3 regions of the Buttiauxella cochleicola genome follow, and region 1 is predicted to be linked to each of the others. Evidence: predicted binding sites of a transcription regulator. Region 1 holds the regulator's gene; each other region holds the start of a gene.

Region 1 (10,708 bases):
GTGCTGCATGGTTGTGGCCATTAGAGAAATAAAAGCGGGCCTATGACGCTGTGCCTGTAGCTCAGATAAGCGCAGCGTCATCGACAAAAATCACCCGACAGCAAACTCCTTCGCCAGGCGACTCACTCCCAATCCGTTGATTTTTTTAACCTTGATCTGTACCGGAATGCGCTCTTTCATTGCTTCAACATGGCTGATAACACCGATAGTTTTTCCACTGGCGTTAAGTGTATCCAGCGCATCTAGCGCGGTATCCAATGTTTCAGCGTCCAGTGTGCCAAAGCCTTCATCAAGGAACAGCGAGTCGATACGCGTTTTATGGCTCACCAGATCGGAGAGCGCCAGTGCCAGCGCGAGGCTGACCAGGAAGCTCTCGCCACCAGAAAGTGTACGCGTGTCACGCACCGCATCGGCCTGCCAGGTATCCACCACTTGTAATTCCAGCGCTTCGCTGTCTTTTCGTTGTAGCAAATAGCGGCCGTGCAGTCGGTTGAGCTGGTTGTTGGCAAGCCATACCAGGTTGTCGAGCGTCAGCCCCTGGGCAAACTTACGGAATTTGTCGCCTTCTTTTGAGCCAATCAGCGCATTGAGATAACCCCAGTCTTCAACTTGCTGCTGGCACTCAACAATGGCCTGCATCAGCCCTTGTTGGCGCTGACGGTTTTCCACGTCATGTTGTAACTGTTGTTGAATTTGCCCTTGCTGAGTGGTGTTCTCGCGCAGCTGTTGGTTGCAGCGAGCCAGTTGTTCTTGCAGTACGCTCAGTTGTATATCTTCCGCAAGTGCTTGCGGACGAGCCGCAATATGCTCTGCTAGCGCTTTCTCAGCCTGCTGGCAGAGCACGGTTTGCTGCTGGTGCTGTTGCTCAAGCTGCTGTTTCTTCTGCTCAAGCATCTGGCGTTCGTTTTCATCCAGCAACGCAGTCTGGAATGATTCGACATCGGCAAAGGGACTTGCGGCAAGCGCACTCAGGAATTGTGCGTTTGCCTGAGTAACACGAGTTTCCTCTTGCTGCAGTTGCTGTTGCAGCGTTTGCCATTGGCTCTCTAGTGCGATGCAATCGCTGTGCAACTGGTGCCAGTTTTGTAATGCTGCGATTTGTTCGCTTTCGGATAGCAACGCTGGCACGGTGCCATCGTCAATAAAGGCACTTAACACACCCTCAAGGCTTGCCAGTTGTTGCTGCACACGCGGTAACTGTTCACTGCGTTGCTGCCAGAGTTGCGATTCCTGCTGTCGCTGTGCCAGCCAGTTATTTTCTTCACCGTGAGCGGGATGTTGCAGGCCAACATTTTCCAGGGCGGTGTTCAACGCTTCACGTTGGGTTGCAATTTCATCGGCAAGTTTATGATGCTGGACTTTCGCCTGAGTTAGCTGTTCTTCCAGCACAATGCGCTGGCTAAGCTGATGCAGCTGTTGTTCGCGCTGCTCCTCACTTTCGAGCCAGTGCTGAATATCATCTTCGGGTGCCAGTACCAATTGCAGGCTGGCGCACAGTTGTTGCCAGTGAGCGCGCAGCTCGTTTTCCTCTTCATCCAGGGTCTTGATGGTATGAATAAGGTTTTCACGTTGTTTACGCTGTGTATCAAGCTGGCCTTTCATCGCAAAGCCCGCTTCTGCAAGGCTTGCCACTTCCAGTTTTAATTTATCCAGGCGCTGCTGGTTTTCACCTGGTTGTATCGCCTGGTAATCAGCGACCGCCGGGTGTTGCGTGGAGCCGCACAATGGGCAAGGTTGCTCAGGCTGCAAAAGGGCGCGTTCAGCTTCCAGGCTGACAATGCGTTTTTCCAATTCACAGACTTTCTCCAAATCACTCTCATGCTGGCGGCGTTCTTTATATTGCTGACGTTTAAGCACCAGCTGCGCATCGCCCTCGGTAATCTGTTTCTCAAGAATGGCTAGCTCTTGTTGCTGAAGAGCTTTGCGCTTGAGTAATGAGGAGATCTGCGGTTGAAGCGTTGCAAGCCTCTGGCGCTGAGGGCGTGCGGCAATCGTCGTCTGTAAATGAGCACTAACTTCATCTGCGCTAAGAGAAAATTCAATGACGGGCAGCAGAGCGAGTTTTTTCTGGCTGGCGTCGATATCTCGTTGCAAAGTTTGTAGCTGAGTGGCATCACGCTGTTGCTGACTGAAAGCCATTCGCCAGCCCGCCAGTTCTGCGCCCCACAAGCGAAAATGTCCGTGGGTTTTCAGCCATTCCTGAAGTTGAGTGTTCTCATCAGTTAGTTTTGCAGCCTGGCTTGCTGCAGCGAGCCGGGTTTGCTGGCGGCGTACCATTGTCTGAAGTAAGCGAGTGTTCACTTCTTCAGTTTTAATGCGCGTTGCTTGTAGAGTGGTTTGTAACTCCTGTAACCGTTTCCAGTCCGGGCGCAATTTTTCTGCGGGTTGCGCTCGGGTGAGTTTTTCTAACTGCGGTGCCGCTTCTGTTATCGCATGGGTTGCTGCATTCAACGCCTGTTGGGTCTGCGTATGCTTCTGCGTGAACTGCGAAAGCAGGCCGAGCCACTGCTGCTGCTGTTGGAGTTTAATCTGTTCTGCAAGCTGTACTTTTTCTTCAGTAGTAAGTGCCTGCAAACTCTCAGAAAGCTGCTGACGCTGCTCTTCGCTTAATAACGCCACACCCGCAGCCTGGGCTTGCAGATTCTCAAGTTGGCTGCGCACATTTTTATGGTTTTCGAATACTGCCGCTGAAACGGTACCGTAGATTTCAGTTCCGGTAAGCTCTTCAAGCAGGGAAGCCCGGTCATTGGCGTCGGCATTTAAAAAGGCAGCGAATTGCCCCTGCGAAAGCATCATTGAGCGGGTGAAACGGTCGTAATCCAGCCCGGTCAGTTTTGCTGTGATATCGAGCTTATCTTTGACTTTATCGGCGACAATCTTGCCGCTTTCCACTTCAGCAAGTTCTACGCGCGGGGCTTGCAGATTGCCGTTTACCGCGTTGCGTGCCCGGTTCTGGCTCCAGAAAGCACGGTACGCCACTCCTTTAACTTCAAACTCCACTTCCGCCAGGCATTCGGCGGTGTCTCGTGTCATTAAATCATTTTGCGACTGTGAGACAGTATTGAGGCGCGGGGTCTTGTGGTAAAGCGCGAGACAAATCGCATCGAGCAGCGTGGTTTTCCCCGCACCGGTTGGCCCGGTGATAGCAAATAATCCGTTGCTGGCAAAAGGCTCACTGGTGAAATCAATTTTCCATTCCCCTTTCAGGGAGTTGAGGTTTTTTAACCGCAGGCTAAGGATTTTCATGCCTGTTCCTCCGTGTCATGCAGGCTTGCTACGGTTTGAGCAAACAGAGTGCGCAGGCGTTGCGCGCGTTCTTCGGTGGTCTCTTCCTGAACCAAACGGCGCTCAAATACTTCCTCAACCGTCAGTTCACTCAGCGTTTCTTTATGCTGCTGAGCAATTACGCGCTCTCGCTGCTCACGGCTGCGACGTAGCAAAACCACTTCGACGGGGAGTGTTTCGGTCAGTTGCTGAATATGGCGTTGCATATCATGTAGATATTCGTCGGTGGCAATTTCAATATCCAGCCACACTTTGGGTTCTGCGGGGGCATCGCGCCACTGTTCTAGTTGCTGTTCAATCTCAGACAGCGAGCCTTTGATAACGGCTAAAGGTTGGCTGACAGGAACCGTCAGCGGGGTAACTTCGTGAAGCTTACCTTCATTAAACTCAACCAGATAAACGCTCTTATTCTTGCCTGTTTCGTCAAAACTAAGCGGAATAGGTGAACCGCTGTAACGGATATGTTCGGTGCCGCCAATTAATTGCGCACGATGAATATGGCCAAGCGCGATGTAATCGGCATCCGGGAAATGCTGCGCCGGGAAAGCATCAAGCGTGCCAATATAGATGTCGCGTACCGCATCGCTTTTGGTGACGCCTACTGTAGTTAAATGCCCGGTAGCGATAATTGGCAGCCTGGCATCAGCGCGTAAATCGCAGGCCGCGCGATAGCACTGTTGATAGTGCTCGCTGATGGCTTCCATTAATGAACGCTGTTTCTCATGGCCGGACAGCCCCGCCTGGCTATTTTGAATATCGCGTGGGCGCAAAAATGGAATAGGGCAGAGAATCGCACCGGGAAGACCGCTTTTGGATTTTAGAACAATAGCTTGCTGGCTGGTATCATGGCGGGCGCTGGCAATCACATATGTGTTCAGGCAGGCCATGAGTTCGCGAGACTCATTAAGTGTCGCGACGGAATCATGGTTTCCGGCCAGCACCACGAGCGAGCATCCCGTCGCCTGAAGCTGCACCACAAAGCGGTTATACAATTCTCGCGCATAGCTTGGCGGCGAGCCGGTATCAAAAATGTCACCCGCGACGATTATGGCATCCACATCATTTTCAACGACAGCGTTGAGCAGCCATTCAAGAAAAGCCTGGTGCTCAGGACCGCGACTTTTGGTATAAAAATTTTGACCTAGATGCCAGTCTGATGTGTGAATTATGCGCATGACCTGTCCGGTGGCTTAAAAATGAAGTCCCGATTATAAGGGGACGAGGCAAAAAACGGCATATGTCTCTGTGTCATAAATCAAAGTGATGGGTCATCAAACAGTCATGTTTTTCATAAATCTGTCATAAATCTGACGCATAATGGCGCCGCATTGAAACAACAATAATTATTCCTTGAGCAGGGCGAATCATGGCGAAGCGTATTTTAGTCGTAGAAGATGAAGCTCCAATCCGTGAGATGGTGAGCTTTGTGCTCGAACAAAACGGTTTTCAACCTGTAGAAGCGGAAGATTATGACAGCGCAGTGAATCTGCTGATTGAACCCTTTCCTGACCTGATTTTGCTGGACTGGATGCTACCAGGCGGCTCTGGTATTCAGTTTATTAAACATCTGAAACGTGAAGCATTGACCCGCGAGATCCCGGTGATGATGCTGACAGCGCGTGGCGAAGAAGAAGATCGTGTGCGTGGTCTTGAAGTCGGGGCTGATGATTATATTACAAAGCCATTTTCCCCGAAGGAGCTGGTGGCACGCATTAAAGCTGTCATGCGTCGTATTTCTCCTATGGCAGTAGAAGAAGTGATCGATATGCAGGGGCTAACACTTGATCCGTCGTCGCACCGCGTCATGGCCGGTGAAAACCCATTGGATATGGGGCCAACCGAGTTTAAGTTATTACACTTCTTTATGACGCACCCGGAGCGGGTGTATAGCCGTGAACAATTGCTCAATCATGTATGGGGCACCAATGTGTATGTCGAAGACCGAACGGTGGACGTACATATTCGGCGGTTACGCAAAGCGCTCGAACATAGTGGGCATGACAGAATGGTACAAACAGTACGCGGTACGGGTTATCGGTTCTCAACCCGCTTTTAATTCCTTATCAGGAGAGTGACGCGTGCTGGAACGGTTGTCATGGAAAAGGCTGGTACTGGAGCTGCTGCTCTGTTGTATACCTGCCGTCATTTTAGGCCTTATTTTTGGCCATTTACCCTGGTTTTTATTACTGGCAGTCACTGGGCTGCTGGTTTGGCATTTCTGGAATTTGCTGCGTTTGTCGTGGTGGTTGTGGGTTGATCGCAGCATGACGCCTCCGCCAGGGCGGGGGAGCTGGGATCCGTTGCTCTACGGCCTTCACCAGATGCAGTTGCGTAATAAAAAACGCCGCAAAGAGTTAGGTAACCTGATTAAGCGCTTTCGTAGCGGTGCGGAATCATTGCCCGATGCGGTTGTGCTTACCACTGAAGAAGGGACGATTTTTTGGTGTAACGGCCTGGCTCAACAGTTGCTGGGCTTACGCTGGCCGGATGATAACGGGCAAAACATCCTTAACTTGCTGCGTTACCCTGAATTTACCCGCTATTTATCACATAAAGATTTTGCTCGCCCGCTGACTCTCGTGCTCAACAATGGCCGTCATCTGGAATTTCGCGTAATGCCTTACAGCGACGAACAGTGGCTGCTGGTGGCGCGTGATGTGACTCAGATGCACCAACTTGAAGGGGCACGCCGTAACTTTTTTGCCAACGTTAGCCATGAACTCCGTACACCATTGACGGTGCTGCAAGGTTACCTGGAAATGATGCAGGACCAAACCCTTGAAGGCCCGCTGCGCGAGAAAGCGCTGGGCACGATGCGCGAACAAACCTCGCGTATGGAAGGGCTGGTTAAGCAGCTTCTCACGCTGTCAAAAATTGAAGCGGCTCCGGCGATGGTGCTCAATGAAAAGATTGATGTGCCACTGATGTTGCGTGTGGTGGAGCGCGAAGCGCAAACCCTCAGCCAGCAAAGACAGACGTTACAGTTTGATATCGACTCAACCCTGAAAGTGTTTGGTAATGAAGAACAATTGCGCAGTGCGATTTCGAACCTCGTATACAACGCAGTAAACCATACGCCAGATGGCACATATATTACGGTGAGCTGGAAAAGGATTGCCGGTGGTGCCTGCTTTAGTGTTGCAGACACAGGGCCTGGCATTTCAGCTGAACACATTCCGCGATTGACCGAGCGTTTCTACCGTGTCGACAAAGCGCGTTCACGGCAAACCGGTGGCAGTGGACTGGGGCTGGCGATAGTAAAACATGCTTTGAGCCACCACGATGCGCGGCTCCATATCGAAAGCCAACTGGGTATAGGAACGACGTTTTCCTTTGTACTGCCTGAGCGTCTCATTGTTAACGAGAAAGCCATTCAGGCAGAGTAGCTTACTCAAACCGTGTCAAAATAACTTTCCACAGGCCAGTCTTCTGGTCTGTCTTTTTTTTACTCAGATGTAAATCAAAAACCCTCAGTTGGTGATATTTTAACCATATAAACGACCATAATCATTTCTGATGGATAAACTAATCCTCTGCTTTCATGGTTAATTTAAGTATATCAATCTGGTTTTTGGATCCCTTCTTGCCTTCATTCGCTATAAGCGTTTTAATTGCGGCCCTGTAATTAGTAGTCCGACTGGATTTGAGTGGTAATTCAAACAACTATTCTTCTCCACCGATCCCGGAAAGGATTTTCCGCTGTCGTAACTACCAATTGCCGCTTTTATGCCGAGTTAACAGGTATAAAAATTTGAATACTTTCAACACCACACATCCACAGGCTGCATAAATTTTATGACTCATCATTTGAAATCTCGAGACATCCTCGCACTGGGCTTTATGACCTTTGCGCTGTTTGTCGGAGCAGGCAATATCATTTTCCCGCCAATGGTGGGTTTACAGGCTGGTGAGCATGTCTGGATTGCCTCCCTTGGCTTCCTGGTCACCGCAGTTGGCCTGCCCGTTCTGACTATTGTCGCTATCGCCCGCGTTGGTGGTGGTATTGATAGCCTGAGCTCGCCAATCGGCCGCCGTGCCGGGGTGCTGTTGGCCACCGTTTGTTATCTGGCCGTTGGCCCACTGTTTGCGACACCTCGTACAGCGACTGTCTCCTTCGAAGTGGGGATTGCACCGTTGGTAGGCAGCAGTGAACTTGCGCTGTTTATCTACAGCCTGGTTTATTTTGCCATTGTTATGGCCATCTCTTTGTATCCGGGAAAATTGCTGGATACCGTCGGTCATGTGCTGGCTCCGGTAAAAATTGTCGCGTTATTGGCGTTGTCAGTCGGCGCGATTCTGTGGCCTGCAGGCGGTATCAGCACCGCGACCGAAGCATACCAACATGCGGCGTTTTCTAACGGCTTCGTCAATGGTTATCTGACCATGGATACGCTGGCATCATTGGTCTTCGGGATTGTCATTGTTAACGCGGCGCGTTCGCGTGGCGTTACTGAATCTCGTTTGCTGACGCGCTATACCATCTGGGCTGGCCTGATTGCAGGTGTTGGTTTAACGCTGATTTACCTTGCTCTGTTCCGCCTGGGTTCTGACAGTGCATCGCTGGTTAGCGATCAAAACGCGAACGGTGCCGCAATTCTGCATGCGTATGTTGCTCATACCTTCGGTGGTGCCGGTAGCTTCTTCCTCGCGGCACTGATTTTCCTGGCGTGTATGGTAACGGCGATTGGCCTGACTTGTGCGTGTGCTGAGTTCTTCAGCCAGTATCTGCCGCTGTCTTACCGCTCGCTGGTGTTTATCCTTGGCCTGTTCTCGATGGTGGTTTCTAACCTCGGTCTGAGCCATTTGATTCAGATTTCGATTCCAGTGCTGACGGCGATTTACCCACCGTGTATTGCGCTGGTGGTACTGAGTTTCACCCGTCCGTGGTGGCATAATTCAACTCGCGTTATCGCTCCGGCAATGATCATCAGTACCTTGTTCGGTATCCTTGATGGGATTAAAGCTTCGGCAATCAGTGATGTTTTACCAGCCTGGACGGCGCGTTTACCGCTTGCGGATCAGGGGTTGGCATGGCTGGCACCAACGGTTGTCATGGTAGTTATTGCCATCATTTGGGACCGCGCCGCAGGGCGACAGGTGGCATCCGCCGCCCACTAAAAATTAAAATTATGTTCAACCACGGGGCTTAGCTCCGTGGTTTTTTTTATTGTTAAGCAGGTATGGAATCAATGGAAAACGCTAATAAACTTAAGCGTGGCTTGAGTACCCGACACATACGCTTTATGGCGTTGGGTTCGGCAATTGGCACCGGGCTGTTTTATGGCTCGGCAGATGCTATCAAAATGGCCGGGCCGAGTGTGTTGCTGGCCTACATCATTGGCGGTGTTGCTGCATATATCATTATGCGTGCACTTGGTGAGATGTCGGTTCATAACCCTTCAGCCAGTTCATTTTCGCGTTACGCGCAAGATAACCTTGGCCCGCTGGCGGGTTACATCACTGGCTGGACCTACTGTTTTGAAATCCTGATAGTAGCGATTGCGGATGTTACCGCCTTCGGTATCTATATGGGGCTCTGGTTCCCAGCAGTGCCGCATTGGGTCTGGGTTTTGAGCGTTGTATTGATTATCTGTGCCATCAACCTGATGAGCGTGAAAGTGTTTGGCGAACTGGAGTTCTGGTTCTCGTTCTTTAAAGTTGCCACCATCATCATCATGATTGCTGCCGGTATCGGTATCATCGTGTGGGGTATTGGTAACGGCGGCCAGCCAACAGGTATTCATAACTTATGGAGCAATGGCGGCTTCTTCAGCAATGGCTGGATAGGCATGATTATGTCATTGCAGATGGTGATGTTTGCCTACGGCGGCATTGAAATCATCGGTATTACTGCCGGTGAAGCGAAAGACCCGGAAAAATCTATTCCGCGCGCCATCAACTCCGTACCGCTGCGTATCCTGGTGTTTTATGTGGGTACGCTGTTTGTGATCATGTCGATTTACCCATGGAACCTCGTGGGAACCGGAGGCAGCCCGTTCGTGCTGACCTTCCAGCATATGGGGATAACGGCGGCGGCAGGTATTCTGAACTTTGTGGTGATCACCGCTTCACTTTCTGCGATTAACAGCGATGTATTTGGCGTGGGTCGCATGTTACACGGCATGGCAGAGCAGGGCAGTGCGCCGAAAGTCTTCGCTAAAACCTCACGTAATGGTATCCCGTGGGTGACGGTTTTAGTGATGTGTTTCGCGTTGTTGCTGGCGGTAGTGTTAAATTACCTAATTCCAGAAAATGTCTTCCTGGTGATTGCGTCGCTGGCAACCTTTGCCACCGTGTGGGTATGGATAATGATTCTGCTGTCGCAGATTGCTTTCCGCCGCAAACTCTCACCAGAACAAACAAAGGCGCTGAAATTCCCGGTACCGGGCGGCGTTGCAACTACAGCAGTCGGGCTAGTGTTCCTGGTGTTTATTATCGCGCTTATCGGCTGGCACCCGGACACCCGCATTTCACTGTATGTTGGCTGTGTGTGGATAGTTTTGCTGTTGGTCGGTTGGCTATTCAAACGCCGCCAGATACTCGCCGCAAGCGAAAGCAGCAACGGAGTATAATCACCGTTGTCAGGTGGACTAGCGAAAGCGACATCCACCTTCTTGCTTACATCTCCGGGCATTCCACTTTACTTATTGCATCCCAGTAGTTTTTCTCGTTGTTGCGCTCAAGCGCAATCCTCGCATCACGGATATAGGCTTTGTTATCCTCGTTAGAGAGGATTTTATTCGCCCAAACCTCATCAGATGTCTTCTTCTGCGGGTGGCAAGCCTTCTTCAAGTCACTGATAATTTGCTGTTTATATTTGCCAAACTGCAGAGATTCGTAAGCCGAATTTGCCAGAGAATTGGCAGACCAGACCACGCAAAGAAGCAGCGTAATATTTCGGACGATAGACATAACGGTCTCCTGAACGGTGAGAATATTCTCACTATAGGTAGCGCTAACTTATTAAGCAAACGGCTCAATTTCTCATCCCCCGCTTTCATCCCCCAATAAAAATAGCAACGATGAGTGATAGCCAGCTACGCTGTGGCAAGGTGGCGCAATAAATTTTCTGGGGATACGATTATGTTGAATGCATGGCACCTTCCGGTGCCCCCTTTCATACAAACACGTAAAGACAAGTTGTATATCACGCTGTGGGTTTCTGGCGATGATTTACCGCAGCGTGTAGTTCTGCGTTACGAAAAGGATAATGAAGAAACCTCAATACAGATGACGCGCCAAAAAGTGGCTCCTGAAGAAGGAGTGGTGGCATGGCGCGGCGTGATTGATCTAACCGAAGGGCAGCCGCGCCGACGCTACAGCTTCAAGCTGCTGTGGTTGGATAAACAGCGCTGGCTAACACCGCAAGGTTTGGGATCAATTCCGCCTGCAAGACTTGAGCAGTTTGCGGTTGATCTTCCGG
Region 2 (10,708 bases), on a different contig from region 1:
AGCTTAGCGAGTATTCGAAGAAAGCTTTCGGTAGCGCGGATGAGCAGGGTATTGCAAAAATAAACGGTGGCCAGCATTGCCGCGCGATGTTCTGGCTGGCGGGCTTTGGCTGGATCCCGGCCGACCCGGCAGATGTCACCAAGATGCGTCTGACCGAGAAGAAAGAGAATGGTGACCCGGCTGTAAATGCGGTTAGCGATTATCTCTTTGGCAATTGGGAAATGAACTGGGTGGGCTTTAATCACGCACGTGATTTCGCGCTTTATCCTGCAGCAGAACAAGGTGATGTCAACAACCTGGGTTATCCGTATGCCGAAGTAGATGGCGATCCTTTAAACTTCTACGATCCGGCAGCATTTAGCTATGACTACGTCAGCACCGAACAGCATTAAGGGTAATTTAGTCACGTTGCTGGCGGCATTAATTGCCGCTGGCGCTTCAACACTGTGCTGCATTGGGCCGTTGTTGTATCTGTTGTTTGGTATTTCAGCGGCAGGACTCACAGGGATCCCTACGCTACCCTGGTTACAAATTCCCATGGTAATCATCTCCCTGGGATTGATGGTTCGTGGATTCTGGCGGCTCTATTTGTCTCCTAAGCCAATATGCACAAGTGTTGTCAGCCGTCGCGTGCTGGTCTTGTTGTATTGGTTATCAGTGCCACTGGTACTGTTCCTGACCACTTATCCGTATGTCTTACCCTGGATTTGGGAAAGTATGGAATGAAGCGATTTTTATGCCTGGGGCTGCTTTTGTTGACGCCTTTGAGTTGGGCGGCCAATAAAATGGTCACGATAGATATAGGGCAGATGAACTGCCCGCTCTGCGTGATTTCGATAAATCAGGCTTTGCGCAGTACCGATGGTGTTATCAAAGCAAAGGCGTCATTAAAAACGCATCAGGCACAAGTCATTGTTCCGGACAATTTTGATAACCAACAACTGCTGTCGGCCATTGCTAAAACAGGATTTACCGGCCAAATTCACGCGGTGGATGAGGCGCAATAATTCCTGTTACCGCGACGATTGTGATTGCTGGAATCTCATTGGCGAATCACCACCTCCCGTGGAGGTGGTGATTGTTTATCTGGTGGAGCGCCCCATTAACCGGATAAGCAGCCCACACAGTGCCGCGAACGTTGCCAGCCCAACCATTCCCGTCCAGCCAAAGGTTTCCAGAGCTTTACTACCCAGCGTTGCACCTACTGCCATGCCGACAAACACGACGGTAAACATAATAGCGTTCAGGCGACTACGGGCAGCCGGATTTAACGCGTAGATAATGGTCTGGTGTGCCACCAGTGAGGCTTGAATACCCAGGTCAAACCCGACCGCACTAATGGCGATAATAGCCAGTTGCACAGGAACGGGAACAAACGGCATCACAAACATCAGCGCAAAGGAGATAACAACTAACGCGGCTGCAATTTTCGTGACGAAATCAGGGCCACGACGGTCAGCAAGTGACCCTGCCAGCGGTGCGGCAAGCGCTCCAGCGGCACCTGCGAGGCCAAAAGTACCGGCTACGGCGGAGCCCATATGGAAGCGGTCTGCCAGCATAATCGCAAGCGTTGACCAAAAAGCGCTGAACGCAATCGACAACAGCCCTTGTGCCAGAGCGGCACGACGTAAAGCCGAATACTCCATCCACAGTTTGCCTAATGAGCGCAGTAGTGCGGGATAGCGGAGTGTGGTTTGCGGCTTGAAAGAGGGCAGTACGTACCAGAGTGTCAGCGTGACGACCCAGACACCTACTGCCGCAATAGTATAAACACTACGCCAGCCCCAAAGTTGTGCCACGATGCCACTAAATACACGTGAAAGCAGAATGCCCGCCAGAAGCCCGGTCATCACCATTCCTACGGTTTTACCGCGATTGCTGTCAGAGGCCAGTGTGGCGGCGGCAGGGATAATATCTTGCGCTACGGTCGCAACCAGCCCAATCGCCAGACTGCTGAGCAATAGCACATGCCAGGAAGAAGAGAATCCGCACAACAGTAACGTCAACGAAAGCAGGGTGCCTTTAATCAGAATGATACGACGGCGGTCAAAGCGATCCCCCAGTGGGGCGAGTAACAAAATGCCGAGCGCATAACCAATTTGCGTCAGTGTGGGTACCAGACCGACATCACCGACACGGGCATGGAACGTGCTGCCGATAATCTCCAGCATTGGCTGGCTATAATAAATTGAGGCAACACTAAGACCCGCGCCAAGGGCGAGAAGAAAAACAATTTTGCCAGACAGCATGGTGTTGGACGTTGATGTGGTCATTGTGGAAAGCTGGCTCATGGCTCGCTCCAGTGGGTTAATGTGCGGCCATTCTTGTCGTTTTTTGCTTTCGGCTGTAGCCCCCGCAGGGGTAAAACTGTTATACACTTAAAGTATGAATAAAAACTTTAATCCTGCTGGCGACCGTATAGCCATTTTGCAAACCTTTGTGCGAATCGTTGAGAGCGGCAGCCTTTCAGCCGCAGCCGCACAAATGGATACTACCCAGCCAACAATAAGCCGACGCTTACAAAGCCTTGAACAAATGCTTGGCGTTAAGTTAATCCAGCGTACGACCCACACCATGAAGTTGACTGATGATGGCGAACGTTGCTATCAGCATGCGTGCAGGTTGATTGAAAACTGGCACCTTCTGGAAGATGAAGTCAGTGGTGCCAGGGATGAACCTGCCGGGGTGCTGCGCGTGCGTGCGCCACACGCATTCGGGCAGGATCAGCTGATTGGGCCGCTTGGCGATTACCTGACGCGCTATCCGCAAATCAATATTGAGTGGATTCTCAACGATCGTTCACCGGATTTTATCCCTGAAGGGATTGATTGCGCGATTCATGTTGGGGCAATCACCGATCCTTCAGTGGTTGCCATCCTACTGGCGGAAGTACCGCGTATCGTGGTGGCTGCTCCTTCACTGCTTGCAAGCCATGGGCCGGTCAATGAAGCCACGGACTTGGTGACACTCCCCTGGGTGGCACTGAGTAGTTTTTATCGCAACGAAGTGACGTTAAACGAGGTAACCAGCGGTGACCCTTTCCGCTTCGATATTACGCCAAGACTGAGCACTGATAGCCTGTATGCGGTGCGTAAGGCGGCTTTAAACGGATTGGGTGTAGGGATGGTTTCATCATGGGTTGTGAAAGAGGATTTGGCGGAAGGCACGTTGCAGCATGTTCTCCCTAATTGGCAGGCTGCACCTTTACCCATCTATCTGCTCTATCCTTACGCGAGTTACTACCCGGCCCGTCTGCGCAAATTTATTGAGCTAATGAAAGAGGTGATGCCTGGTCTAACCGGCACCCGCTCTGCGCGTTAATCAGGTCGTGAGCCATTTCCCTTTTTCAGTACGTCACATTAATGGTAACGGTATCGGCGTAATTATCCGGGGCGTAGTTTGCATTGGGTACGGTTGCGTAAACGGTATATGCAGTGGTCGATCCGGTACCGGTGCCATTGACACTGTTTGCTGTAATACTTCCCCATGGAGTCCCGGCCTGGCCCGACGTTGAACGCAGCTGATAAGGGACTAAATCGGTATTGCTCCCGCTCCCGCTGGTTTTCATTTGCCCACTTCCTGTAGTACTGCCGTTCGATGGACTAAGCCCTATCGAATAAGGGGTGTTATTCGAGCAGGCGACACCAAGAGTATTACTCGATGCGATATTGGATTGATTCATTGTTACCGGGCCAATACTTATATTATTGACGAAGCTAATGTTGCATTGCTTAGTCACGACAGCGGTCACGTTAAACGGGAAACTCGGGCCGGTCCCATTGCCGCAGTCAGCTGGGGGGAGGGCCAGGCCTGTATTCGTGGTAACACTTGCGGTGGCTGAATTAAAAACATCTAAATAGCTACCGGGAGCAGCGGTAATTTGGGGTGTCGTAAGCTTTGCGTAAACCGTCAGACTACCCGTTACTGGCGTGAGATTGAGGAGTGTTATTTGGGCCATGGGAGGAGGGGTTCCAGCCTGGTTCTGATTTCCCCAAACGACAGTATGAGCTTGGTTTTGATAGAGTTGATAGTTTAATGTGCTGGCTGGTGGGCCAGCAAAAGACATGCCGTGAGGGTTAGTCTGGCCATTACTCGACGCGCCAATATTAAAGCAAAGAGTGATCGCGCTAAGCACATCTGTAAGGACTTTGCTGCACGAATAGCTGAACGTCATCGACGTTTCAGCACCTGTGCTGGACAGTGGATTTACATTCCCAAAATTAATGGGCTGCACGCCACTTATTGAGCAACTCAGCGCGTGGCTAACACCAGGACACAAACTTAAGGCGGCAAAGAAAAATAACTCTCTTAAACGCATACAGGTTTCCTTTCTGTTAAGAGGTCCAATTCATCTCGTCCTTAGCGACAAACAAATGGGCCAAGTTGCGCAATGCTGGCAGCCTTCTGCGGGTAATCGAACTGCACTGAGCAAGTGCCTTTGGTGGCCATCACTTTTAATCTGTTATGCAGTTCCAGCGTATCGAAATAAACCAGCCCATCAAAACCCACGATGGTTTGCTGGCTTTGCTTAGCATTCAGCTCTACCTGTGTCCCTTCCTCAATCGGTTTTCCTTGTGCATCAACCACGATTATTTGCGCGGCGCGAACCGGTGTAATACCAAATTTGACTAGCGAGCCAGAACGGTCGGCAGGCGTTGCGTAAGCATTAACCTGGTCGATACGCGTGTTGGCGGGTAGGTTCATTGGGTCGATGCTTAACAGATTATTTTCATAGCTTTTAATTGGTGTGACTAACAGCAAGCCCTGGCTGTTGCTGGTGCCGATGAGATTGTTTTGCAGTTTGATGGGTAAATCAGGAATACCGTCGGTGGAGACAACGGCAAAGCCATCATCAATTGTGCGCGCGGCAAACAAACCGCCACCCATCATCACCAGGGAACCGCTACCCCCAGCATAGGCATACTGTGTATCGGAGGTGCGATTAAAACCGCTGTAAACTTTGCCATAGCGACCCAGGTAACCCAATTCTCCCTGGCCGTTTTGTTGGGACGATTGTTGGCTTGCTGCCAGGTTCCAGCCCCAACCCCCATCTGAAGGCTGGGTACGGCTGGCATTAACCATATAACCGGTTTCCTCATTCGTGCGTTGTACTGTGCTGCTGGCGGTAAGGTTATTACTAAGGATAAATGTGGCAGTCAGGTAGAGGTTCCGATCCCGGCTGTCGTCTACGTTTTGATTCACGCCAGCAGTGAGGTAGATATTATTTGCCACCGCGGCATACCAGTTTGCACCCGCGTAACGTACTGACGTTTCATGTGGGTAGCGATATTGCAGGTAGCTCAGACTGACATTGCCATATGAGGGCATGTTGTACCCAACGACAACATTGCTATTAAGTGATGGTGGTGCTGAACCATAGCGGCTGGCGATATCACGGTAATCACCTGCGGTGGCAATCGTCGAGGTGCTGAAGTTAAAGTTGCCGCCAATCCAGCGATAACCCAGGCTGTACAATATTCCGTTGTCTCCCGCGTCTGTGCTCATCGCCAGAGACGTTGATAGGGTGCCAACACGACCGCCAGGTATCCAGTCCATACTGAATCCAGAATTGAGCAGCTGTTTGCTTACCTCAGAATGAACGCCACCTGTAAAACTGTTACTGATACCCCGCCGCCAGGTTCCACTAAACGAAGGTGTGCTGGCGTAATCAAATGAAGTGATCCCGTAATTTTCGCGTACCACACCCAGTTCAGCTGACCATTGTGTCAGGCCTTCGCGTAATAGCTGCTGATCCTGGTAAAAGGAAAAGCTCTGTGTCGTCGTTCGTCCCAACGCATCAGTCATATTCACCTGTGCGTAGCCCGCACCGCTGATATTTGGCTGGGTGTTGATTTCAAAATTACCCGCAGGGACTTCGCCGTTATAATATTTCATGCCATTTATAAATAATTCCACATTTGAAGGCACCGTTGCCGAACCTAAAAAAGAGGGTAGCGGTGTGGTCGGCATATTAGGTTGCAGGTTGAAATCAGTGCCAATTTGAATACCCGCGATGCGTGTCGGGCGCGACCAGGTAAGGCTGCTGGTGAGTGTGTCACCGAGGGTTAAGCTAAGGAGGCTGTCAGGAAACGATGACCGCCACTGCGTATCAAGACGACTGAAATTGTTATCGGCCGTAACTCCATCAGTTTGCGTGGAGTATTGAGTTAATTGAGTCGAGCTCAGCACGCCTGCAGAATTAAATGTGCGTAATTCAGTAAAACTGCTGACGTTACTTCCATCGCCTTGCGCTGCGTAAATATCATAATTGAGTAACATCCCCCGCGATGTGGAGACGACGGGCGGAGGAATATCAACTTGATTGATTTTGGTGGTATTTAAATTCAAGGTGCTAAGAGGGGCGGTCAATTTCAGTGTTTGCAATGAAACATCATAATCAAATTGTAATTGGCTTAAACTATCCAGACGAATCGATTGGGCCGATTCACCAGGTAATTTAAACCCTATTTTTTGTAGTGTTTCTTTGTTGCTATATAATTTACCTGCAAGCTCACGAAAATGTTCGATGCCAATATGGTTTCCATTCAGGGTGACATCAAGATACAAGTCTATTGCATTAGAATGCTCGTTATCGTTACTCATCACTTGTGTGATGGGATTATTATCATTGGCCGAGGTAATTCCTGGCGTTAACATTCCACCGAGCAGAAGAACTATCATTATTCTAATGATTACCTTAAAGTTCCTGCACCTTTTTTTGTCCATTTATAGTAACTTCTAATTTGCTTCCGGGGGCAGTATCCGAGGCAGGGAAAGGCAATTTCCAGCGCATGGTAGCGCCTGGAAGAACGTATCCCAATAGCCCTTGTGTTATCTCTTTTCTTCTACCTTGCGTGTTGATATATGAAGCACCAGACAACTGAGCATGGCTATTCCCCTGATTGCTCACTTCAAGAAATGCTTCACCACCAATACGTTGGATTCCCCACTGCAATTTTGCTGTATGATCGCTGGTACCCTTCGGTTGAATAAAAACGGGAACTGAATAATGCAAAACGAACTGAATTTTATTTTTTTGTAGTTCGGCTGGAGGTAGTTCATTGATTGACAGCCTATAAGCTTCTTCCACGTTATTTGAGGCGGGCCCCATGTGAATCACTCGAATTAACTGTTTCTCTCCGGGTGCCAGTTTGAGCATTGGCGGGCTAATAACCAGATTCTGAGAAGAGTTGAGCTGGTCTTCATAACTTTGCTGGTTCCAGCTATAAACGCGAACTTGCGCATTTATGGTCTCTTCACCCTGGTTCATTAACCAGATGCCATCAGCATTTTGTATATTTTGAAGGGTCAGTGTCACAGGCGAAACTTGTAGACCGCTTGCCACTGTATTTTGTGGAAAGATTGCCGCCAATAACAGGCACATCACCCCAACAGCCGTTCGCGTCTGTGGCTTCATTTTTATAAATAACCCTTTGTATTAATAATTTACGTTAACGGTTACGGTGTCCGCATAGCTATCAGGTGCAAAGTTGGCGCTGGCGGCGACGGCATAAACCGTATAGGTTTGCGCCACTCCTGAGCCAGTTCCTCCAACACCGTTACCTACTGCTGTGGTGGTGGCAGTATTACCCCAGACGGGACCTGTGCCTGATGTTTGATGTAACTGATAAGGGACTTTATCGCTGTTTGTTCCACTGTTAGCGACTGATGACATAGACCCAGCACCTGTTGTATTGCCTCCATTAGCTGTGGATGGTGCAAGGCCGATGAAATAAGGAGTGGTTCTTGAGCACTGGACAGTAAAGGAGCTATTCCCGGTTGTGTTAGTTGCAGTACTACCGACAGAGCCCAGATTAATATTTGCGCCCGCGCCTGTGGTTACAACGCACGAAGCAGTAATAGTAATTTGTACCTGAAATGTGTTGGTTGCCACGACGGCATTTGCAGATGGAACAAAAGCAAAAAACATGAAAGGAAAAAATATGCGCATTTTAATGATTGATTTCATATCTTTGCACCTATTCAGATACTTGCGGTTTGTCAATAATGCATACGGATGAATGTTGTATGTCTATTAAAACCATAGAATGAGGTGCATTTTTATGCCAATTTCAGGATGTATTAAGTTTTTTAATATGATCAGATGCGCACTTTAAGTTTTATTAGGCGAGTTTGATAATTGCATCCAGGAAAGTCTGCTATAAGTCATTTCGGGCTGAAATGCAGGATATAAAAACTGGCAAAATTAGAATAATTTCAGTTGTAAACAATCACAAAAGTAAAGGAGATATGGTGTCTTAACATTCTAATTAAGAAAGATATTCTCTATTTAGATAACGTAATAGCTCAAGGTTGGGATTATTGAAAAGGGGGAGTGCGTGAGGTATTTATGGTGGCAGGCTTTTCACATTGTTGAAGCTAATATATGTTGATGCATCCGAAACTATTCAGTCGTGAAAAAACGAAATAAAGCTAAAACTTCGGCCCAGACATTAAATTCCGCTATTAAAAATAACCAAACCTTAGTCGAAAAACATTAAGCCTGTTACAGGGTGGTGAAGTTAATACTGGATGTTTGTTCATAAGTAATCAAACAGCCAGGGCCTTCTCATGCTGTTATAAATGTGTAACAAAACCTTCTTACACTGCTCACTTCTGATAACAATATCGAAAGGAAGCCATGATGAGCAGACCTCTTAAGCCGTTGTTTAAACAGGAACACAACGACGAAATCAGTAACCGCAGCGCCAACCCCGTTTTTTCCGATGTTGCCAGTGCGTATTTGAGCCGCCGCCGATTCCTGCAAATGGGGGCAGTCGCGGGCGCCGCAGTAGCCTTCCCGACGTTATTAAAATCCCATGCTGCATGGGCGGTAGAGACGGCTCTGGCACGTCCTTCTTCCCTTGGTTTTACCAGTATTGAAGTTTCAACGGATGATACCGTGCGGGTGCCGGAAGGCTACATCGCGCGACCATTTTATCGCTGGGGAGACGCCGTAGGTTTAAAGGGTAACCTGCCGGAATTTAAAACCGACGGCAGTAACACTACTGATGAACAGGCCGCTCAGGCGGGAATGCACCATGATGGTATGGCATGGTTTAGTTTGCCGCAGGGAGGAACCGATCCCAATCACGGTTTGCTGGCGATGAACCACGAATATATCGACAACGGTTTGCTGTTTAAAGACGGTGTGGCGAACTGGAATCTGGATAAAGTGCGCAAGGGCCAAAATGCGATGGGCATTTCGGTTATTGAAGTGAAAAAAGAGGGCGATAACTGGAGCGTGGTTCGTCCATCTGAGTTTGCGCGTCGTATTACTGTGAACACACCGATGACACTCACGGGGCCTGCCAAAAATCATGCATTAATGCAAACTGCGGACGATCCGCAGGGTGAACGAGTGCTTGGTACTATGCAAAATTGTGCCAACGGCCATACACCATGGGGTACTTACCTGACTTGCGAAGAAAACTGGTCGGATATTTTCGTTAAAAAAGCTGCGCCAAATGCCCTTGAAAAGCGCTATGGCATTAGCGACAGCGATGAATCTTACCGCTGGAACGAAGTCGATCCACGCTTTAGCGTGGATGCAACGCCTAATGAGCCTAACCGTTTCGGCTGGGTGGTAGAAATCGACCCTTATAATCCGTCATCGACTCCGCGTAAACATACGGCATTAGGGCGCTTCAAGCATGAAGGCGCTGCGATTACCCTGGCGGCGGATAACCGTGTAGTTGCTTACATGGGTGATGATCAGAAATTCGAATACATCTATAAGTTCATTTCTACAAATCAATATGATGCCAGCCTGCGAGATGCTGCCATGGACCTGCTCTCCGAAGGCACGCTGTATGTGGCGAAATTCAATGACGATGGTAGTGGCACCTGGCTGCCGCTGGTATACGGGCAATCGGGCCTTGATGAAACTAAGGGATTTGCCAGTCAGGGTGAGTTGCTAATTAAAACGCGTCTCGCTGCTGATGCCGTGGGTGCCACAAAAATGGACCGCCCTGAGTGGATTGCGGTCGACTCGCATGCAAAAGGCAGTGTTTATTGCACCTTGACCAACAATAGTGACCGTGGCAAGGAGGGCAAAGCAGCCGTCGATGCCGCCAACCCGCGCGCTAATAATGTCTACGGCCACATCATGCACTGGACGGAAGAGAACGGTGACCCTGCATCAACCGCCTTCAAGTGGGATATCCTGGTGCTAGGCGGCAGACCGGATAGTGCAGATGAGAAAACCAAAGGCTCAATGAAAGGGGCGGAGTTTGGCAGTGCAGATGGGTTATCGTTCGACCATCGCGGTGTACTGTGGATTCAGACCGATGTCTCCTCCAGCACTATCAACAAAAAAGCCTATGAGGGAATGGGCAACAACCAGATGCTCGCCACTGTTCCTGGTACCAACGAATATCGTCGTTTCCTGACAGGTCCGCGAGGCTGTGAGATAACTGGCATCGCCTTTACTCCAGATAACCGCACGCTATTTATTAATATTCAACACCCCGGTGAACCAGGTGACGATATCAGCGATCCGGCAAATCCTACAGCCGTCTCCACCTGGCCTGACGGTGATAAAAACAGTCGCCCACGATCTTCCACTGTGGTTATTGTTAAAGCTGATGGCGGGGTGATTGGTAGCTAATTAACAGCTTTACAGGTCAGCGGAACAGGGATGTTTTGCTCAAAGCCTGAAGAAAAGGCGAGGGGATAACGGCAGTCTGACATTAAGTACGTTAATCCC
Region 3 (10,708 bases), on a different contig from region 1:
AATAAACCGCTACTTTCACCCGTTAGCCCTAACCCAGTCGGCGTGCCGAAACCAAAGTTTTTATAGGTGTCTAGAAGCTTCTGGATAGGCATTGCTAGTGATAGGTGCGAAACACCGGTATCACTCGACTTTTGCAAAATGCCAGTTAGAGAAAGTAAAGGATAATAGCCAACATCGTGAATACGATGACCGTCGAGAGTATAAGGACGTGTGTCCAGTACACTATCGGGTTCCACTATACCTTGTTGCAATGCGGTCATAATCACCATCGGTTTGACGGTTGAACCGGGTTCAAAGGTGTCGCTAATCGCCCGATTACGGAAGTCGTTAAGTGTTGCACCTTCACGATTATTCGGGTTGTAGGTCGGGCAACTTGCCATTGCCAAAACCTCACCTGTATTAATATCCAGAATAACGGCAGCGGCAGATTCTGCCTTATTCCACGAAACTGCGTTCAGGAGCGCATCTTCTGTTATCGTTTGCAGTCGTTCATCAATGCTTAGCATGAGGTTATGAGCAGGGTTTGCTGGAGTTTCCGTGATATTTTCTATGACATGTCCGTGTCTGTCTTTACGAACAAGTCTCTCACCCGCTTTGCCCGTCAACTGGCGATTAAAACTCTTCTCAATGCCTTCAATACCTTGATCATCAATGTTGGTAAAACCGAGCAAGTTTGCGGCGACATGGCCTGCGGGATAAAACCGACGTGATTCATCCCGTAATGAAATTCCTGGCAGTTTCAGGCTCTCGATGTATTGCGCTTGTTGCGGATCAATTTGGCGTGCGAGGTAAATGAAGCGATCGGCTGGATTACGGCGAATGCGGGCGGCAATTTCATTAAGGGGTATATGTAAGGTTGTTGCCAGAGCCTGCCAGCGGCTACTGATTTGCACGCCACCTTTTTCCATTACTGTTTTCGGGTCAGCCCAGATTGCTTTTACCGGCACGCTCACCGCCAACGGTCTGCCATTGCGGTCTTCTATCATTCCACGTGGCACGACAATGGGTTCTTCACGTAAAGAACGCATGTCTTCCTGCTTGACCAGATTTTCGGGTGAGATGATTTGCAACCAGGCAACACGTCCCAGCAAGAACACCAGACACATAAAGATAGCGATGCAAAGAAGAGCAAAACGCCACTGAATAAAATTACCCACAATTCCAGGGGCGGTTTTTCTCACATTCAATCCTTAACGACAACTAAGCGATTGAAAATTTAAACATAATGGGGAAACTAACCGGACAGGAACAGTGCTACAAGATGCGCTGCTTTGCTACAAGACATAACTGGGAGAGCTTTCCAGAAACACATAGAAAAATAATGGTCAACATTCAGACATGAAAAAGCCCCGCTACAAGAGCGAGGCTTTCATCAAAATTTGGCGTTATTCGCGCCAGGTCTAATTCAGCCGAATTAGATAGCAGTTACGTTAACCGCTGCAGGGCCTTTCTGGCCGTCCTGGATTTCGAACTCAACGTTCTGGCCTTCAGCCAGAGTTTTGAAGCCGTTACCCTGGATTGCAGAGAAGTGTACGAACACATCTTTGCTGCCGTCAGCAGGAGTAATGAAGCCAAAACCTTTAGACTCGTTGAACCACTTAACTTGACCTTTAATCTTTGCCATTTTGCAAAATTCCTTAGATTGTTTTCTTTGCCCGGAGGCATAACTTAGCTAAAACAGAGACATTACTGCATGAGGCACTAATATAAGGCTCGGCAGAGAAGCGGTATTCAACGACAACGTGTTTACTCAGAACTTCTTTACTGAAAATGCCACACATAAACAGAACTGTACCTCGTTTAACCCAACGTGTTATCACATACAACGCAATCAATGGCAAGCCATTTTTCGGCGTGTATCGATCTGTCGCACAAATTCCGAAACTCATATTGTAATGAAAATGAAATGCACAATTTGTGCATAGATTAACAGTAGACAAAGATGATTCCGTGCATTCATATGACGACCACAGACAACGTTTTTACCATAGCCCAAAGATATCTTTTCGTCCAGGCGAAGTGCGAAAAAGTCGATATCATAGGCATTATGCTTATGATTTTTTTAGCATAGCTATGCAAAAAATGAACAATTTCACTTTGCTACGAAAACAATAGAATTGATATAAGAAATAGCGAGAATAGAAAAATGAATAAACCTTGAGCGGTTGTCTGATTATATTGCACCAAAAGAATGAAAGTTTAATCAACCCATGCTTCATGATGAGGCAATAAAAACGTTTCGCTATATTTTCGATGTAATAAAGTAACCAAAAGATAGTCCGTAATAGCGTCTTAAAATTTTTTAATAATGTTTAAGTCTTAATTTTAAATAAGTGTGAACTTTGACCAATACACAACGGCGAAAAGAGTCGGCTTTCCTCGCCTTCATCATCAAGTGCGGTTAGTAGCTCTTGCGGAGGCATGTCCAGTGATTCATCAGCCAGTTCAAATACGCCCCAATGGATAGGAACCGTAAAAGGTCTGCCCAACTGCTGCCAAAGCGTAACCGCCTGCTGCGGATCCATATGATGGCTACTCATGAACCAGCGTGGAGAATAAGCTCCTATTGGTATCAATGCCGCATCCAGGGGGCCTCTGAACAAAGCAATATCAGCAAGTCCTGCTGTATAGCCCGTATCACCGCTAAACCATATCCTTAAGTGGCTGCTTTCTATAATCCACCCACACCACAAACTCCGGTTACGATCCCAGAATGAACGCATGCTCCAGTGCTGTGCCGGCACCGCTGTAAAAGTCATTCCTTGCAGGGTAATGCTCTGCCACCAGTCAAGCTCAGTCACATGGCGTATACCTCGACGGGTAAACCACTGTTTTAAGCCCAACGGGACAAAGAAATGAGTATCGGGGAAACGACGGACAATCTGTCGAATGGTGGAACGGTCCAGGTGATCGTAATGATTATGCGAAATCATAACGGCATCAAGTTGATGCAATTCATTGATATGAATTGGGGATGGAGTCTTACGCTCAGGACCTGCAAATGATAATGGGGAAGCTCGCTGGGACAACACGGGGTCGGTCAATAAATACAGACCATTGATACGCAGCAATACCGTTGCATGCCCTAACCACCATAGCCGATCATCCTTACCCTGGAGTTCAGCCTTTTGCCACCAACGTTCAGTGAAAGCGGCATAACCATTACTCGGAGGATGGGGCAATCCCTGCGCTTTTCGCTCTTTTCGCCAACGTTCAACATCACCCGGTTTTCGTAAGCTTGACTCCAGATTACGAAAACCGTCGATTAGGTGATGAGATTTTAGGGGATCAAACCAAGGATTTTTCCACCGCATGGTCACTCCACAGCAACACAAACAGGTTTATCCGGATTAACGCTCAGCGACCAGACGAATAAAATCGTCTTCCACTTCGTCATCTTCCTTTGTTACTTCTGGTTCTTCCTTAACTACTTCAGGCTCGTTCGCTTCACACAAACGTCGTAACAGAGCAGTCTGCCGCTTTTGCTGATCCAGCAACTCTTCAAGAAGTTCGATCTGTTCATTGGTCCGGCTACTCGCACGGTTAACAAAGAACCACATTACGAGGCCGATAACCAGTACCACCAGGGAAACTGTCAGGGACACGATATTCAACGCGCCAACACTTAATTCGTTCATATTACCACCTCAGCAAAACGCGCTATTCTACACCTGCCGGGTCTTAAGGTAAGCACTATGTGGATAAAAACACACTACCAGGGTATAAATTTATTAATTGTACAAATGCCGCTGAAAAATTGTACATCCTGATCGCACATTACGTTGACCATTTGGGTCCATAGCAGCAGGCAGACGAAAAAAACTGCAATCAGAATAAGCCATCTGTACTTTCTCACTACTCTCTCCACCTCTTTCCTATTTATTGTAAAGTCTGGCATAGACAGCCTAAACGACACATAACTCTCACGTATATTATTTAAGAATCATCACATTGCTACTACAGCGCAATCCGCTACGCTTAGAAGTCTAATTACTTAATAATAAGAGGTACCTATGCGTATTGTGATCCGCACTATTATTGTAATAGCGCTTTTGTGGATCGGTTTACTCCTCTCTGGATATGGAGTTTTGATTGGAAGTCATGAAAATGCTGCAGGTATGGGGCTTCAATGCAAATACCTAACTGCTCGAAATATCACCACAGCACAATTTGTTCATACCAGCAGTGGAATTATCGGACTTAGCGATTGCCCAGTATTGCGTAAAAGTGATGAGGTTATCGATACGGGTAACTAGCAACATATAAAGAAAACGCCGCTAAATAGCGGCGTTTTCTATTTCATCAAAATGGATATTCGTGATAACCCATTTGTTCAGAAATAGTTCGCGCTGCGTCATGAAGCATCGCTACATATTCATGAAGTCTGTCTTCGGAAAAACGAAGTGTCGGGAATGAAATACTCAACCCGGCAATAACGACACCAAATCGGTCAAAAACAGGTACGCCGATGCAGCGTAAACCTTCTTCCTGCTCTTGGTTATCTTCACCGTAACCCTGCTCACGCACGGTATCCAGGACATCCAACAATTCGTCAGTGCTCATGATAGTGCGCTCAGTGCTGCGGTTATATTCCACATCAGCAAGGATTTCACGCACTTCATTACGATCTCGCCACGCCAAAAGCACTTTACCAATTGCGGTGCTGTACAATGGATTACGACGACCGATGCGCGAGTACATGCGCAGGTTATACATTGAGTCAATCTTATGGATATAGACAATACTGTCTTCATCCAACGCACCCAAGTGGATGGTTTCTTTCGTCAGACGCGATAATTCTCGCATTTGAATGTCTGCGCTACGAATCAAATCAACGTTCTGCAATGCACGCGCACCAAGCTCAAACAGCTTGAGGGTAAGCGAGTACTTTTCAGATTCGCCTTCCTGAGCAACATAACCCAGGGATTTCATAGTCTGCAAAAAGCGATAGACGGTGCTTTTTGACATCATTACGCGTTGCGATAATTCAGTAATACCAATTTCGCGTTCTTCGCCAAGCGCCTGTAAAATGCCAAAAACTTTCAGGACAGAAGAGACAGAATCAGGTTGTTTATCCAGATCTGCGATAGCCATTAAATCACCTCGATCGCATTTGTTTTATAAAAATCAGAACTGGTTTTTAGTATAAGTTGACTACCATATCATCGCAATGAATCTATTCTATTTCGTTACAAATCTGCGACATATCCCTTAAATTTAGTGCTATTATTATTGCTCTTCGAATAAATCACCCATGAAGTTAAATTTCCCTTATGGATAAAACCCTTGCTGATGGGCTGCCAATACCGCAGCGCTATGGTGCTATTTTGGCCATTGCGTTGGGTATCACAATGGCAGTTCTGGATGGCGTGATCGCAAACGTAGCACTTCCAACTATTGCACGAGAACTAAACGCCAGTCCGGCAGAATCCATCTGGATAGTGAACAGCTATCAAATCGCGATAATTATTTCGTTACTGTCGATGTCATTCTTAGGCGACATTTTTGGTTATCGCCGGGTATATCAGTGCGGACTGATTCTGTTCTGCATGACATCGTTATTCTGCGCGCTGTCGAATTCATTGCCCATGTTGACGTTTGCTCGTGTGCTTCAGGGCTTTGGCGGTGCTGCATTAATGAGCGTCAATACTGCTCTCATCAGGCTTATCTATCCGCAAAAATATCTCGGCCGTGGGATGGGGATTAACTCGTTTATTGTCGCCGTATCCTCAGCTGCCGGCCCCACTATTGCCGCCGCGATTCTTTCTGTCGCATCGTGGAAATGGCTGTTTTTGATTAATGTGCCAATTGGTATTCTCGCGCTATTGCTGGCAATTCGTTTTCTGCCCCCCAATCAACAAAAATCGCAAGGCCAACGCTTCGATATCCCTAGTGCGATTATGAATGCCTTGACGTTCGGCCTGCTGATCTCGGCAATTAGTGGTTTTGCCCAAGGGCAGTCAGGATGGTTGATCATTTCCGAGCTCGTTGCATTAGCTGTGATTGGCTTCTTCTTTATTCGTCGCCAATTGAAACTCCCCTTCCCTCTATTACCCGTGGATTTATTGCGTATTCCTGTATTTTCATTATCTATGGGAACGTCTGTTTGTTCTTTCGCTGCTCAAATGCTAGCGATGGTTTCACTTCCCTTTTTCTTGCAATCAACATTAGGACGCAGCGAAGTAGAAACGGGTCTACTTCTCACTCCGTGGCCAATTGCAACAATGATAATGGCACCGGTTGCTGGTCATTTGATTGGGCGAGTACATGCAGGGCTGCTGGGTGGGCTCGGGCTTGTTGTTATGGCATTCGGTTTATTTGCTTTAGCGTTGTTACCGCACAACCCTACCGATATCGATATCATCTGGCGCATGCTTTTGTGCGGCGCTGGTTTCGGTTTGTTCCAGTCACCTAATAACCACACAATCATTTCATCAGCACCGCGTAACCGCAGCGGCGGTGCCAGTGGCATGTTAGGCACGGCTCGATTGTTAGGACAAAGTTGCGGTGCAGCTCTGGTGGCTTTGATGTTCAACCTTTTCGCGATTCACGGAACGCATGCCTCGCTTTTACTGGCAGGGAGTTTTGCGACCATCGCCGCCATTGTTAGCAGTTTACGCATGTCCCAACCTACGACTTCTCAGGCATAAAAAAAGCGTGCCAGCGATGGCACGCTTTTTCATTTCAGATAATGACTACTTCAGATACTCGCCGTTACGCAGCGCTTCAATACGCTTATCCAATGGCGGGTGAGTCATGAACAATTCACTCATAGACTTCGCCTTACCATTGATACAAAACGCCATCATGCTGCTGGCTTCTTGCGGTTCATAGCTGGTTTTCAGGCGCTGCAGTGCGGCAATCATTTTTTCACGACCAACCAATTTTGCAGACCCGGCATCAGCATGGAATTCACGGTGACGTGAGAACCACATTGTGATGATGCTTGCCAGAATGCCAAATACCAGTTCCAGCACAGTCGCAATGGCAAAATAGACAAACGGGTTGCCGTTGTTGCTCTCACCCTCATCCCGATTACCAGACAAGAAGCCAGAAGCGACTTGCGCGATGATACGAGAAATAAAGATTACGAAGGTGTTCACCACGCCCTGAATCAGCGTCATGGTTACCATGTCACCATTCGCGATATGGCTGATTTCGTGCGCGATAACCGCTTCTGCTTCATCACGACTCATGTTCTGCAGAAGGCCGGTGCTAACCGCAACAAGCGATGCATTACGACGAGCGCCTGTGGCAAACGCATTAATATCTGGCGCATGGTAAATAGCCACCTGCGGCATGGCGATACCCGCTTGCTGAGACTGTTGGCGCACTGTTTCCATCAGCCAGCGCTCTGTTTCATTGCGCGGTTGCTCAATCACTTCCCCGCCCACTGAACGCAATGCCATCCATTTGGACATCAGTAATGAGATGATTGAACCACCAAAGCCAAACAACACCGCCATGATCATCAGACCCTGTACGCTGCTCGACTGGATCCCCGTCAGGCTTAGCACTAGCCCGAAAACGACCATGACTGCAAGGTTGGTCAACAGGAAAAGCCCGATACGCATCATAATTTTCTTTTTACCTCGGTTAAAAATACGCATTCTGCGTTACCCCACATCGTAGGGGCAAGCTTGCTATTTTCAAGCATTCATCGTTGCCAAGTAGTTAATAATACATAACTTTACATTAAAGGAGAGGTTGATTTACGCGGCTTGATAGAGGTAAAAAAAACGGGCACAAAATTTTGTGCCCGTTGGAGGAATTACTTAGCAGGAGCTGGTTGCTCAGCTGGTTTATCTTGCTGCATTTTTGCAAAATCCAGCGCGATATGAACCGTTTCATCGAGATAAGGATCAGGTTCCTGATAATCCTTCGGCAGGTCGTCGAGTTTCTTCAACGGTGCTTTTCCTTCTCGTTTATAGCGGTCATTAATCCGCTCCAGACGCGTAGCATCATCTTCCTGATTCTCTTTCTCACGCTGAGCAAGATTCAGGGAAACAATATTACGTTTATCTTTCAGGGCATTGAAGCGAGCAATATCCTTCATGATGTACTGGAACTCAGGATCGGCTGCTATTCTATCCTGGTGCAGTTTAAGCAATTGCGGCTCAAACTGAGTCAGATCGCCTGACTTAACGTAAGTAGCGGCGTTAATGCTATCCCAAGGGAGCGCATTATCTTCAAACTTCTCGCCAGTCTCAGTCTCTTCAGTACCGGTAGGCATCATGATGTCAGGCGTTACACCTTTACGCTGAGTACTTCCGCCATTAATACGGTAGAACTTCTGGATAGTGTATTGCACAGAACCAAGCGCAGGCCATTCCGGACGCAGCATCTGATCATAGATTCGATTCAAAGAACGGTACTGTTGAACAGTGCCTTTACCGAAGGTAGGCTCACCCACAATCAGCGCACGACCATAGTCTTGCATTGCTGCTGCAAAGATTTCAGAAGCCGAAGCACTGAAACGGTCAACCATCACCACCAGTGGACCTTTGTAGTAGACAACGCCGTCAGTATCGCTATCTTCACGCACTTTACCGTTGTTATCACGTACCTGAACAACTGGGCCACTTGGGATAAACAGGCCAGAAAGTGAGACAGCCTCGGTCAATGCACCGCCACCGTTAGAGCGTAAATCGATGATCACGCCCTTCACGTTCTGTTTTTCCATCTTCTGAAGCTGGACTTTGACATCATCTGTCAGACCAACGTAGAAGCCTGGGATATCCAGGACACCCACTTTGTCTTTACCGACCGTTTTAATCGTCAATTTGACGGCGCGATCTTCAAGACGAATGCGTTCACGGGTTAACGTAACCACACGTGTTTTGGTACCCTTACCTGCCGGTAAGATTTCCAGGCGAACCTTGCTACCTTTTGGCCCTTTGATCAGCGCAACGACATCGTCAAGACGCCAGCCAATCACATCAACCATAGGTTTCCCTGTCTGGCCGACACCAACAATACGGTCACCAACGGTAATCGTTTTGCTTTTCGCAGCAGGACCACCCGCTACCATCGAGTTGATAACCGTGTAGTCATCGTCCATTTGCAGCACAGCACCAATACCTTCCAGAGATAAACTCATTTCGGTATTGAATTGTTCAGTGTTACGTGGCGATAAGTAATTGGTATGCGGGTCGATTTCGTGGGCAAAGGCGGTCATCGCAAGCGAGAAAACATCTTCGCTATTGGATTGAGCCAGACGGCGAATGGCAAACTGATAACGCTTGGTCAGCGTTTCACGAATTTCCTGATCGGTTTTGCCGGTCAGTTTCAGACTCAGTTCGTCAAACTTAACTTTGCTATCCCACAGGGAATTCAACTCTGTAACGTTTGCAGGCCACGGCGATTTGCTGCGGTCAACGTTAAAGGTATCGTTACCCGTGAAATTCATTGGTTTTTCCAGCACCTTCAACGCGTATTGATAACGTTCAAAACGACGTTGTTGGGCCAGATTGTAGAGATCGTAAAATACGTCCAGTTTACCGGTGCGCAATTCATCGCCAATCTGTTTTTTCCGCGACACAAACTGCTCTACGTCACTGGCTAGCAGCACGTTGTGGCTATAGTCGAGGAGGTTTAGATAGCGATCGAAAATTTTTGCGGAAAAATTTTCATCCAGGTCAAACTGACGATAATGCGAGCGAGTGAAGCGTGAAGTTACACGCTCACTCACCGTTGCATGCTGTGTCTCTTCCTTTAACTGCGGGATTTGAGAAGCTTGCGTGATGTTTTCGACGGCCAGTGCGCTACCTGCAAGAAACAACAGACTAGCGACAGCCGTACGCTTAAAGAATTTGTTCATGCCCGGGTCTGGCCTCCGTTTCAGAACTGCAAGTGTTCTGCGCGTACGATCATTGCCATACCAGAAGTCAGCTGTACACGGACGCCATCTTTGGTAATTTCCAGTACTGTGGCATCCATCGCGTTGTTACCCGCTTTGACTTTGATTGCCTGACCCACCTGCAAAGCAGAAATGTCTGTAACCGGAGTGCGTTTTTCTTCACGCGGAGCTTGCGGCGCCGGTTTTTCTACACGAGGTTTACGTTCTGTAGCTTCTGGACGACGCGGAGCAGGACGAGGCTTGCGTTCGCGACGAGGTTTATCGATAACGGTTTCGCCGTTAGCAATAGCCGCTTCACGCTTTTTCGCTGCCTGTTCTGCACGCTGTGCCTGAACACGAGCTTTTGCTTCTTCAAGCTGCTTGCGAGCATGCTCTACGTGCTGCTCATCGAGTTCACCACAAGGGTTACCGTCGAGATCAACACGGGTTGCGCCGACTTTAATACCGTATAGGTAACGCCAGCTTGAAGTGTAAAGACGTAACGCGGAACGAAGTTGAGTTTTACTGAGACTCATCTCCCCTTCAACGCGCGCGACCAAATCCTGGAAGATACCAATCTTCAGGGGGCGGGCTTCACCTTCAGCGCTAAAGCACTGTGGGAAACGCTCTGCCAAAAAGGCGATGACTTCTTTGCTACTATTCAACTTAGGTTGATTTTCCATGAAATTTCCTGATTACAACGGAGTTGCCAACAATCCGCAGGCATGAACAGGCGACATTATAATGACGCTATCAGCAAATGCCACGTTATCCGTTGTTTATCATGCTAACGAGTGAAGAATTTTTTAAAATCCGTGTCGGCAAGCATCAGCGAAAGCTGCGTCACCAGTTGAGATAAGCCGAGTTGGT

Evidence for each region. Region 1 encodes PhoB, which activates phosphate uptake and scavenging genes when phosphate is short. Its sites were predicted from a motif close to CTGTCATAAAACTGNCNNAT; they were not measured.
Region 2: a site for PhoB is predicted at 8,575-8,594, ahead of LVQ79_RS00595 (PhoX family protein). Genes of this name have one in related genera too.
Region 3: a site for PhoB is predicted at 5,187-5,206, ahead of kdgR (DNA-binding transcriptional regulator KdgR). Genes of this name have one in related genera too.

Annotation. Positions count from the first base shown of each region.
Region 1 covers NZ_JAJSOU010000003.1:68,415-79,122, forward strand. Annotated here, with positions in the region: gene mak (fructokinase) at 1-32, shown strand, start outside; gene sbcC (exonuclease subunit SbcC) at 91-3,246, opposite strand; gene sbcD (exonuclease subunit SbcD) at 3,243-4,460, opposite strand; gene phoB (phosphate response regulator transcription factor PhoB) at 4,652-5,341, shown strand; gene phoR (phosphate regulon sensor histidine kinase PhoR) at 5,364-6,671, shown strand; gene brnQ (branched-chain amino acid transporter carrier protein BrnQ) at 7,081-8,403, shown strand; gene proY (proline-specific permease ProY) at 8,475-9,857, shown strand; gene LVQ79_RS04770 (YicS family protein) at 9,904-10,197, opposite strand; gene malZ (maltodextrin glucosidase) at 10,369-10,708, shown strand, end outside.
Region 2 covers NZ_JAJSOU010000001.1:126,096-136,803, forward strand. Annotated here, with positions in the region: gene LVQ79_RS00550 (transglutaminase-like domain-containing protein) at 1-392, shown strand, start outside; gene LVQ79_RS00555 (mercuric transporter MerT family protein) at 364-726, shown strand; gene LVQ79_RS00560 (heavy-metal-associated domain-containing protein) at 723-1,007, shown strand; gene LVQ79_RS00565 (MFS transporter) at 1,083-2,291, opposite strand; gene LVQ79_RS00570 (LysR family transcriptional regulator) at 2,386-3,321, shown strand; gene LVQ79_RS00575 (Csu type fimbrial protein) at 3,347-4,318, opposite strand; gene LVQ79_RS00580 (fimbria/pilus outer membrane usher protein) at 4,360-6,681, opposite strand; gene LVQ79_RS00585 (fimbrial biogenesis chaperone) at 6,698-7,417, opposite strand; gene LVQ79_RS00590 (Csu type fimbrial protein) at 7,439-7,969, opposite strand; gene LVQ79_RS00595 (PhoX family protein) at 8,645-10,609, shown strand.
Region 3 covers NZ_JAJSOU010000006.1:279,093-289,800, reverse strand. Annotated here, with positions in the region: gene ftsI (peptidoglycan glycosyltransferase FtsI) at 1-1,181, opposite strand, end outside; gene cspE (transcription antiterminator/RNA stability regulator CspE) at 1,415-1,624, opposite strand; gene LVQ79_RS10910 (DUF2627 domain-containing protein) at 1,638-1,781, opposite strand; gene LVQ79_RS10905 (MBL fold metallo-hydrolase) at 2,313-3,314, opposite strand; gene LVQ79_RS10900 (YebO family protein) at 3,351-3,638, opposite strand; gene mgrB (PhoP/PhoQ regulatory lipoprotein MgrB) at 3,713-3,856, opposite strand; gene LVQ79_RS10890 (YobH family protein) at 4,014-4,256, shown strand; gene kdgR (DNA-binding transcriptional regulator KdgR) at 4,303-5,094, opposite strand; gene LVQ79_RS10880 (MFS transporter) at 5,274-6,650, shown strand; gene htpX (protease HtpX) at 6,696-7,577, opposite strand; gene prc (carboxy terminal-processing peptidase) at 7,772-9,820, opposite strand; gene proQ (RNA chaperone ProQ) at 9,841-10,521, opposite strand; gene msrC (free L-methionine (R)-S-oxide reductase MsrC) at 10,626-10,708, opposite strand, start outside.